One region of the Paenibacillus sp. FSL R5-0912 genome, then DNA from elsewhere that is predicted to be linked to it. Evidence: a T-box and tRNA genes for the amino acid it is inferred to sense, from the RefSeq annotation. Region 1 holds a T-box; the other regions hold tRNA genes.
What was found. A T-box is a leader RNA that pairs with one kind of tRNA and senses whether it is charged. The one in region 1 lies ahead of R50912_RS26480 (arginine--tRNA ligase), so its partner is inferred to be a tRNA-Arg.
Positions count from the first base shown of each region.

Region 2: it encodes a tRNA-Arg, which carries the amino acid that the T-box ahead of R50912_RS26480 (arginine--tRNA ligase) is inferred to sense. The anticodon was not compared.
Region 3: it encodes a tRNA-Arg, which carries the amino acid that the T-box ahead of R50912_RS26480 (arginine--tRNA ligase) is inferred to sense. The anticodon was not compared.

Region 1 is NZ_CP009282.1:6,288,716-6,291,969, reverse strand. Features, by position in the region: gene R50912_RS26480 (arginine--tRNA ligase) at 1-1,744, opposite strand, end outside; T-box leader at 1,860-2,080, opposite strand; gene R50912_RS35760 (hypothetical protein) at 2,275-3,102, shown strand.
Region 2 is NZ_CP009282.1:6,948,562-6,951,815, forward strand. Features, by position in the region: gene R50912_RS29360 (helix-turn-helix domain-containing protein) at 1-320, shown strand, start outside; gene R50912_RS29365 (ImmA/IrrE family metallo-endopeptidase) at 363-776, shown strand; tRNA gene R50912_RS29370 (tRNA-Pro) at 856-929, opposite strand; tRNA gene R50912_RS29375 (tRNA-Gly) at 948-1,021, opposite strand; tRNA gene R50912_RS29380 (tRNA-Pro) at 1,034-1,107, opposite strand; tRNA gene R50912_RS29385 (tRNA-Arg) at 1,139-1,215, opposite strand; tRNA gene R50912_RS29390 (tRNA-Gly) at 1,224-1,298, opposite strand; tRNA gene R50912_RS29395 (tRNA-Leu) at 1,306-1,389, opposite strand; tRNA gene R50912_RS29400 (tRNA-Lys) at 1,406-1,478, opposite strand; tRNA gene R50912_RS29405 (tRNA-Gln) at 1,484-1,557, opposite strand; tRNA gene R50912_RS29410 (tRNA-Val) at 1,611-1,686, opposite strand; tRNA gene R50912_RS29415 (tRNA-Glu) at 1,742-1,816, opposite strand; tRNA gene R50912_RS29420 (tRNA-Thr) at 1,834-1,909, opposite strand; tRNA gene R50912_RS29425 (tRNA-Asn) at 1,911-1,986, opposite strand; rRNA gene rrf (5S ribosomal RNA) at 1,996-2,112, opposite strand; rRNA gene R50912_RS29435 (23S ribosomal RNA) at 2,190-3,254, opposite strand, start outside.
Region 3 is NZ_CP009282.1:967,910-971,163, reverse strand. Features, by position in the region: gene R50912_RS04190 (helix-turn-helix transcriptional regulator) at 1-781, opposite strand, end outside; tRNA gene R50912_RS04185 (tRNA-Gly) at 1,039-1,109, opposite strand; tRNA gene R50912_RS04180 (tRNA-Pro) at 1,122-1,195, opposite strand; tRNA gene R50912_RS04175 (tRNA-Arg) at 1,348-1,424, opposite strand; tRNA gene R50912_RS04170 (tRNA-Gly) at 1,435-1,509, opposite strand; tRNA gene R50912_RS04165 (tRNA-Leu) at 1,517-1,600, opposite strand; tRNA gene R50912_RS04160 (tRNA-Lys) at 1,617-1,692, opposite strand; tRNA gene R50912_RS04155 (tRNA-Gln) at 1,720-1,794, opposite strand; tRNA gene R50912_RS04150 (tRNA-Asp) at 1,889-1,966, opposite strand; tRNA gene R50912_RS04145 (tRNA-Met) at 1,974-2,047, opposite strand; tRNA gene R50912_RS04140 (tRNA-Val) at 2,081-2,156, opposite strand; tRNA gene R50912_RS04135 (tRNA-Glu) at 2,273-2,347, opposite strand; tRNA gene R50912_RS04130 (tRNA-Ser) at 2,398-2,487, opposite strand; tRNA gene R50912_RS04125 (tRNA-Asn) at 2,491-2,566, opposite strand; tRNA gene R50912_RS04120 (tRNA-Ile) at 2,570-2,646, opposite strand; rRNA gene rrf (5S ribosomal RNA) at 2,710-2,826, opposite strand; rRNA gene R50912_RS04110 (23S ribosomal RNA) at 2,904-3,254, opposite strand, start outside.

The sequences.
Region 1 (3,254 bases):
CAAGGTGCGGCGGAAAGAGCGGAAGCTCACCATGTGCGCTGCTCCCGCCAAGCCCGCTGCTCGAGCCATGCGCGCTGCTCCCGCTATCCCCGCTATTCCCGTGCCCCCCATACTCCCGGCTCCCGTCAAGCTCGTTACCTTCGCTATTCCCGGTACCGCTCTCCGCCAGGGCGCTGCCTTTACTGAGCACACGGCTTGCCCGGGCAAAGGCATACATCAGATAAACGCCAGTGTTGCCGGAAATCTCCATGGCTTGTTTGAAGTCAAACACAATCTCAGTACCCAGATTGAAGCGCAGCAGATAGTAGCGGATGGCAGCGGTGGCGATGAGCCGGCTGGACAGGCCGTTTTTGTCGGAACGGGTAGCCTCGATGGAATCCTCCATAAGCCGGACTAGCTCAGTGACCTTGATGCCGATGCCCTGGCGTCCGGACATGGCATAGGAGCTTTTACCGGAGGATGTATCCAGACCGAGCCCGGCAGCGGAAGCCGGACTTAGCGAAACCACACCATAACTTACATGATGCAGCCGCTCCGCCTGCTCGTGGTATCCCAGTGCCTGAAACGCCTGCTTCACCATCGCCTGCGGATATTCTTGTCTGGAATCGATCACGTTAACGACCTTATCTGCATGTCCAAAAGGCAGCACCTCACCGCTCAAGCCAGTCGTCCACAGCCCACTGCTAAATTCGAGGTAGGCGAAGTCCTTATCTAAGAGGCCGAATTTCCACAGATGATAAGCGATATCCTTGGCCGTATAGGTCAAAATCCCGTTCGAGCGCACCAGCACCTTATCCTTCTGATGCTCCTCTTCTGTCTCCGGTGTCTCCAGTGCATCCTGTGCGCCAGTGCCAGCGGATTGCTTCAGAATCCAGCAGCCGGCCAGCTTGCCTTCACTCTCCTGAACGAACACATCTGTCTGCGACAAAAGACCGAAGGCGGAAGACCAAAAGCCTCCTTTCAGAATACTGCTCTCCCAGACCAGCAGGTCATAGTTAATCCCGAAGTTGCGCATTTCCTCCACATGCTCTTTCACAATTTGACCGGCGACAAGGTTGCCGATCCATGCGGTGTTGCCGTCACCTTGTTCCAGCGCGTGAAGTATTTCAGTCCGCTTATGTACAGACTCCGGATGCTCCGCGTACTCCTTGTTGATCTCAGCGTAAATATCCCAGCAGTAATCTCCGAAACGGACATGCTCTCCGGCCAGCGGGACATTCAAGAGGCCGACTACAGTATCTGCAAGCTGATTGCCCAGATCATCCACGTAGTTATGTACCTCGACCGTGTAGCCGGTTTTTCTCAGAATTCTAACCAGCGCATCCCCGATACAGGAGTTTCTCAGGTGCCCGATATGCATGGATTTGTTCGGGTTCACCGAAGTATGCTCCACAATAACCTTCTCGCCAGCTGCCAGTGGCAGCTTGAACTCAGTCGTGGCCCATACCTGCCAATCGATGTACATATTAATGAACCCCGGTGCGGCAACCTCGATTCTCTGCAGCAGGCCGTTTACAGAACCAGACTGTTTAAGCTCAGCGATAATTAGTTCAGCGATAGCAATCGGGGCTTTGCGCAGAGTACGGGCCAACTGCATGGCAATATTGCTGGAATAATCACCATGCTCCGCATTGGCCGGCTGCTCCAGAGCCGCCTTTACCGGAGTGCTGCCGGGAACTCCCAGGTCTTCAGATACTTTGTGAATACATTGTTCCAGACTATTCTTGATAAGCTGGCTTAGCATTAACATGAGTAAATACCTCCTATAGTTGTGAAAAGTGTAAGCGGCGGCTAAAGCCCGTAGGTTAGTGCAGAATTCTAATGAACAAAGAATAGACGACAAAAAAAGCCTTCGTCTCAAAAGAGACGAGGCTTATGCGCTCGCGGTACCACTCTCGTTGCCGAACCTGCAGTTCAGCCACCTTACAGGTTAACGGTCCTTGGCCGGGGCTTCCTACTCTTAGTTCAGAAGTCCATCTCACGGGTGCGCTTCATAATCCTGATCTGTACCGGCTTACACTCTCCCGGCTCGCTGGGGACTAGGGTTCAGGGCCATTACTCTCCCGGTCATTGATTCAATATGATTTTTATCAGTATAGCGAATTTCTGGAAGAAAGCAATAGCGGAATGTCAAGCTGAACCTTGTTTCCGTAAAATGCTACCTATAACATCCGGTATTTGCAATAGATATCCGGCTTTGTCCACACCTCCAGTGATGGCTCGAATATAGTAAGTTGTTGTCACAATTAAAATATTCGGAGTGGAGAACTCAAGATGAGCTTTTTATCTACAGGACCGATTGAAAATAATGCGGTAGGCGGGCTTAGACCTACCCAGCAGGTCACGGTCAAAATCGATAACCGAAGTGATACCATGTCTTCCTTGGTGACGGTAGAGGGTTACTATCTGGATGGAACCCGCACGCTATATGTCAGTGAAACGTTGAATGTACTGCCCAATCAGGTAGTGACAACCACGTATTATGCGGGTTTGGATGCATTTGAGTTTGTTTTTGTCACTTCGGGAACCATTGATGAACAGGTGCAAGTCTCAGTCTGGGGAAAAAATAGCTCAGGCGGCTTAGTAACGCCACACCGACTGGTTTCTGCTGAACTTCTGGGAACTACCACAGGCGAAGCAGGCGCGACTGGGGTTACGGGAGCGACGGGAGCGACAGGAACCAGTCCGGCTGGTCTTTCCGAGTATGCCTATATTTATAATTCGGCTGCCCAAACGGTTCCTTTGGAGGCCGATGTTACTTTTAGTAATAATGGTCCTATAATTGGGGCAATTACATACACGGCAGGAAGTTCTGTGATTCCTATAGGTACTGCTGGAGATTATGCAGTTTGGTTCAACGCAACGGGAGTTGAGCCCAATCAATTTTCACTTTTTCAAAATGGTACTTCTGTTGCAGGCGGCATATATGGTTCTTGCGCCGGAACTCAGGCCAATCCCGGAATGGTGATTGTTGTAGCGGCAGCGGGAGATTCCCTGACTCTGCGCAATCATTCCAGTTCAGCGGCAATTTCGCTGCAGACGCTGTCAGGCGGAACACAAGTCAATGCCAATGCCTCAATCCTGATTCAAAAAATAAACTAAGCTTGGCAGAGTAGAATTCAGATAAATTCGGATTCCAGTGAAGCTAAATAGCCCGTCACCGATGGATTTTCGGTGACGGGCTGCTTAAACTTGCCAGGCATTTTGATCCCTGCCTCACAAACAGGGTGCTGTCCCCAGTATAGTTAGGGCAG
Region 2 (3,254 bases), 660 kb from region 1:
GTGGTGTCCCTAAGCCGGCTACACTGCGTAAGATCGCTGAAGCGACCGATGTCTCTTATGAGGAGCTTATGGGCCATGCCGGTCATTTAACCGAATCACAGAGCAGTACTGTAGGGTCAGTGCCCGCATGGGCTACGAGTAAGGATAAACGGGATTTCCGTCAAATGCTTGAGGATGATGGCGAGCTGATGTTCGACGGAATCCCACTGAACAAGGAGGATAAGCAGCGGATCAAGGATGTATTAACAGGCCTATTCTGGGAGGCCAAGCAGATGAACAAAAGAACTAAGCCCAAGCACGATTCAGGTACGAAGGAATAGCCAGGCAATCATACAACTATTAACATGCTGCGGGTGAAGAATATGGATGAGCTAATCAAGCGTCTGGTCAAAAAATATAATACCAACAACCCCTTCGAGCTGGCCGGAGCCCTCGGCATTCACATCAGGTTTATGGATCTAGGCGAAGGCACCAAGGGCTTGTATTACCGTAAGTTGAGAAGAAGGTTTATCGTCATTCATAATGAGCTGCCTCTGGAGTGGCAGCGGTTTGTATGTGCGCATGAATTGGCTCATGACCGTCTGCATAAAGGGGTCAACCGTTTTTTTCTGGAGGAAAACTCTTTTTTCTCACCGGGGAAGCTGGAGCGTCAGGCCAATATATTCGCAGTGAAGCTGCTATCCGCTGGCACTTCTATCGAGCAGGATGAATCTTTACAGAGCTATTATGCAAGGATCGGCATCCCGGCAGAGGTTGTCTTTTTTTTAGACGATTAAAGGAACATATGTTCCTTTAATAACGCAACAAAAAACTCTTACCGAAGTAAGAGTTCATTGCCAGCTATTAGCTGTGTTATCGGGATGACACGATTTGAACATGCGACCCCCTGGTCCCAAACCAGGTGCTCTACCAAGCTGAGCTACATCCCGAAACTATGAAATTTAATATGGAGCGGGTGATGGGAATCGAACCCACGCTATCAGCTTGGAAGGCTGAAGTTCTACCATTGAACTACACCCGCAAAGGTGAAATATCGGGATGACACGATTTGAACATGCGACCCCCTGGTCCCAAACCAGGTGCTCTACCAAGCTGAGCTACATCCCGTTAATATAAAGCCTATTACTCAAAATAATAATGGCGCGCCCTGAGAGATTCGAACTCCCGACCTTTTGATTCGTAGTCAAACGCTCTATCCAGCTGAGCTAAGGGCGCAAAAAATATGGAGCGGACGACGGGAATCGAACCCGCGACCCTCGCCTTGGCAAGGCGATGCTCTACCGCTGAGCCACGTCCGCAAATTAGTGGTGCGCGTGAAGGGACTTGAACCCCCACGTCTTACGACGCCAGATCCTAAGTCTGGTGCGTCTGCCATTCCGCCACACGCGCATAAAACTAATAAAAGTGAGCCATGAAGGACTCGAACCTTCGACACCCTGATTAAAAGTCAGGTGCTCTACCAACTGAGCTAATGGCTCGCAATTGGCAGGGGATATAGGATTCGAACCTATGATGACGGAGTCAGAGTCCGTTGCCTTACCACTTGGCGAATCCCCTACAATAGATACCTATATAATGCCCACAATCTCCCACAAATATCAAGAAAATTATGGTGGAGGCTGAGGGGTTCGAACCCCCGACCCTCTGCTTGTAAGGCAGATGCTCTCCCAGCTGAGCTAAGCCTCCATATGTATGGCGCTCCAAAGGGGTGAAACTCAGGGAATTATCATCCCATAAAAATTGGTGACCCGTATGGGATTCGAACCCATGTTACCTCCGTGAAAGGGAGGTGTCTTAACCCCTTGACCAACGGGCCTTAGTAAAGTAAATCTGTGGAGCTCTCAACCGGATTCGAACCGGTGACCTCTTCCTTACCATGGAAGCACTCTACCTGCTGAGCTATGAGAGCATGGCTCCCCGAACAGGACTCGAACCTGTGACAACTCGATTAACAGTCGAGTGCTCTACCAACTGAGCTATCAGGGAATATTGTCCGCTTGGCGGCGTCCTACTCTCCCAGGACCCTTCGGTCCAAGTACCATCGGCGCTGGAGGGCTTAACGGTCGTGTTCGGGATGGGTACGCGTGGAACCCCTCCGCTATCGCCACCAAACGGGCATTTACAGCGTAAATGCTTCAGGAATTGATTCCTGAAAACTGAATCCGAAACGAATCTGCGCTCTAAGAAATTTGGATAAGCCCTCGACCGATTAGTATTGGTCAGCTCCATGCATTGCTGCACTTCCACCTCCAACCTATCTACCTCGTCGTCTTCAAGGGGTCTTACTAGTTGGGAAATCTCATCTTGAGGGGGGCTTCACGCTTAGATGCTTTCAGCGCTTATCCCGTCCGTACGTAGCTACTCAGCCATGCTCCTGGCGGAACAACTGATGCACCAGCGGTACGTCCATCCCGGTCCTCTCGTACTAAGGACAGCTCCTCTCAAATTTCCTGCGCCCACGACAGATAGGGACCGAACTGTCTCACGACGTTCTGAACCCAGCTCGCGTACCGCTTTAATGGGCGAACAGCCCAACCCTTGGGACCTACTTCAGCCCCAGGATGCGATGAGCCGACATCGAGGTGCCAAACCTCCCCGTCGATGTGGACTCTTGGGGGAGATAAGCCTGTTATCCCCAGGGTAGCTTTTATCCGTTGAGCGATGGCCCTTCCATGCGGTACCACCGGATCACTAAGTCCGACTTTCGTCCCTGCTCGACTTGTAGGTCTCGCAGTCAAGCTCCCTTATGCCTTTGCACTCTGCGAATGATTTCCAACCATTCTGAGGGAACCTTTGAACGCCTCCGTTACTCTTTAGGAGGCGACCGCCCCAGTCAAACTGCCCGCCTGACACGGTCCCCGTACCCGCTTAGGGCACTAGGTTAGAACCTAGATACGATCAGGGTGGTATCCCAACGGCGCCTCCGCAGAAGCTTGCGCTCCTGCCTCAACGGCTCCCACCTATCCTGTACAGATCGTACCCAAATTCAATATCAAGCTGCAGTAAAGCTCCATGGGGTCTTTCCGTCTTGTCGCGGGTAACCTGCATCTTCACAGGTATTAAAATTTCACCGGATCTCTCGTTGAGACAGCGCCCAAGTCGTTACGCCATTCGTGCGGGTCAGAATTTACCTGACAAGGAATTTCGCTACCTTAGGACCGTTATAGTTACGGCCGCCGTTTACTGGGGCTTCGGTTCACAGCTTCGGGTTGCCCCTAACCACTCCCCTTAACCTTCCAGCACCGGGCAGGCGT
Region 3 (3,254 bases), 2.4 Mb from region 1:
TCCGTGGATGAACGAACAATTCCTCTTCTTTGATGTAACGTGCTACCTCCGGATGAAACCGCACTTTGAAGGTCGTATTCTTATTGCCCCGGTCGATCGACCAGGTGTTTTTCAGATACTGTTTAATATTAAAATCCCTTTTGTCGAAGGAGGTATCCGTCACCTCAACCTGCTGAAAACGGCTGATGCGAAACGTGCGGATTGCCCTCTTCAGGTGGCAATAGCCAATCAGATAGAATCTCTGGTCACGCGGAATCAAATAATAAGGATCAATCTCCCGCTGCGTTGTCTCGTTCCGCAATTGCGAGTGATAGACCGTACGAATCCGCCGTTGTTCCATAATCGCCCCGATCAGCGGCTGCAGGAAATTCCGGCTCTCCTTGCGGTACGCAGGCTTGCCCATTTGAATAATATCTGAAATATTCTCAAGCATTCCATTCTGTTTGGATTTCTCCTTCAGATGTGTGCCCATGACTTTGTCAAAGGCAGATAGAAAACCTGGGGGGATTTTGCCGGGAGCCAGCACGGAGGGCAACAGAGAGAAAGCCATCGCCTCCTGCTCGGAGAAATCCAGCGGGTATAAGAAGAATTTCCCCATAAACTTATACCCCGTTCCTCTCCCCTCATTCATCACCGGTGCAAAATGACTGATCACATCCAGGTCCCTATAAATCGTTCTAATATTCACCTCGCACCGGAATGCCAGATCCGCAGCCGTAATCCCGGGATTCGACTGGATGGCGTTAATAATCTTGAAGATCCGTATTACTTTGTCTGTCATAATAAATGCTCCTCAACTTCCAAGTAAATAGTGCCTGTACTTCCATAGTTCTAATATAACAGGTCTATATAAACATGACTGTCTGCAAAATATAGCATTACCAGCCCATAGGGCGGCCACCAGCATATACTATGTATTTTTAGTAAGTAACACTTCCGCCCCACACTAAAAAAACACAACAGCATCAACCTGTCGTGTCCCTGGAATAAAACAAACAAAAACCCTTGAATATCAAGGGTTTCTGCAACTATTATTTAAGCGGGTGATGGGAATCGAACCCACGCTATCAGCTTGGAAGGCTGAAGTTCTACCATTGAACTACACCCGCAAAGGTGAAATATCGGGATGACACGATTTGAACATGCGACCCCCTGGTCCCAAACCAGGTGCTCTACCAAGCTGAGCTACATCCCGTAAATATAAAAGCTATACTGCAAAGTAATAATGGCGCGCCTTGAGAGATACGGATGCTTCGCATCCGATTGCGAAGTTATTCTATCGAAGTCTATGCTCCAACGAACTCGTTCGAATCTGGGGACACTTTGATGATCCAATGAAGTTATAAATGGCGCGCCCTGAGAGATTCGAACTCCCGGCCTTTTGATTCGTAGTCAAACGCTCTATCCAGCTGAGCTAAGGGCGCAAAATCTATATGGAGCGGACGACGGGAATCGAACCCGCGACCCTCGCCTTGGCAAGGCGATGCTCTACCGCTGAGCCACGTCCGCAAAAACATGGTGCGCGTGAAGGGACTTGAACCCCCACGTCGTGAAACGCCAGATCCTAAGTCTGGTGCGTCTGCCATTCCGCCACACGCGCACACTTTATAAGAAAATGGTGAGCCATGAAGGACTCGAACCTTCGACACCCTGATTAAAAGTCAGGTGCTCTACCAACTGAGCTAATGGCTCTCATAAGAGAAATAAACATAAATGAAATGGCTGGGGATATAGGAATCGAACCTATGAATGACGGAGTCAAAGTCCGTTGCCTTACCGCTTGGCTAATCCCCAATATTAATAATTAGCAGACACTACGGAATCGGGTGGATACTCTATACTTCGAGATATAGGATGCTCAATCCCTGATACCTTCATACAATAAAAATGGCGGAACCGACGGGATTCGAACCCGCGATCTCCTGCGTGACAGGCAGGCATGTTAGGCCAACTACACCACGGTTCCAAATTAATTGCGGGGGCAGGATTTGAACCTGCGGCCTTCGGGTTATGAGCCCGACGAGCTACCGGGCTGCTCCACCCCGCGTCAATGTTAAAGATCTATTCTGTTAAAGATAGATGGTGGAGGCTGAGGGGTTCGAACCCCCGACCCTCTGCTTGTAAGGCAGATGCTCTCCCAGCTGAGCTAAGCCTCCATGTATGACTCGTATGGGATACTCTCCACTCCGTTACGAGATTGCGATGTATTCCTTACGATGCCTATGCTTCAACGAACCCAGGGAATTCTCATCCCATTAATCGAAGAAGAAATTGGTGACTCGTATGGGATTCGAACCCATGTTACCTCCGTGAAAGGGAGGTGTCTTAACCCCTTGACCAACGAGCCATGCTGTTTAAAATTGTCTTTCTCATCCCTATACAGAGAAGGTAAAGCTACGGAGAGAGAGGGATTCGAACCCTCGAGACGCTTGTGGCGCCTACACGATTTCCAATCGTGCTCCTTCGGCCAAACTCGGACACCTCTCCAGATGGCTCCCCGAACAGGACTCGAACCTGTGACAACTCGATTAACAGTCGAGTGCTCTACCAACTGAGCTATCAGGGAATATGGTGGGCCTTAGTGGACTCGAACCACTGACCTCACCCTTATCAGAGGTGCGCTCTAACCAGCTGAGCTAAAGGCCCGTTCTCATACACCTATTTAACTAATAAGGGCAAAAAAAATACCACAGTGTGTGTGGATTGTCCGCTTGGCGGCGTCCTACTCTCCCAGGACCCTTCGGTCCAAGTACCATCGGCGCTGGAGGGCTTAACGGTCGTGTTCGGGATGGGTACGCGTGGAACCCCTCCGCTATCGCCACCAAACGGGCATTTACAGCGTAAATGCTTCAGGAATTGATTCCTGAAAACTGAATCCGAAACGAATCTGCGCTCTAAGAAATTTGGATAAGCCCTCGACCGATTAGTATTGGTCAGCTCCATGCATTGCTGCACTTCCACCTCCAACCTATCTACCTCGTCGTCTTCAAGGGGTCTTACTAGTTGGGAAATCTCATCTTGAGGGGGGCTTCACGCTTAGATGCTTTCAGCGCTTATCCCGTCCGTACGTAGCTACTCAGCCATGCTCCTGGCGGAACAACTGATGCACCAGCGGTACGTCCATCCCGGTCCTCTCGTACTAAGGACAGCTCCTCTCAAATTTCCTGCGCCCACGACAGATAGGGACCGAACTGTCTCACGACGTTCTGAACCCAGCTCGCGTACCGCTTTAATGGGCGAACAGCCCAACCCTT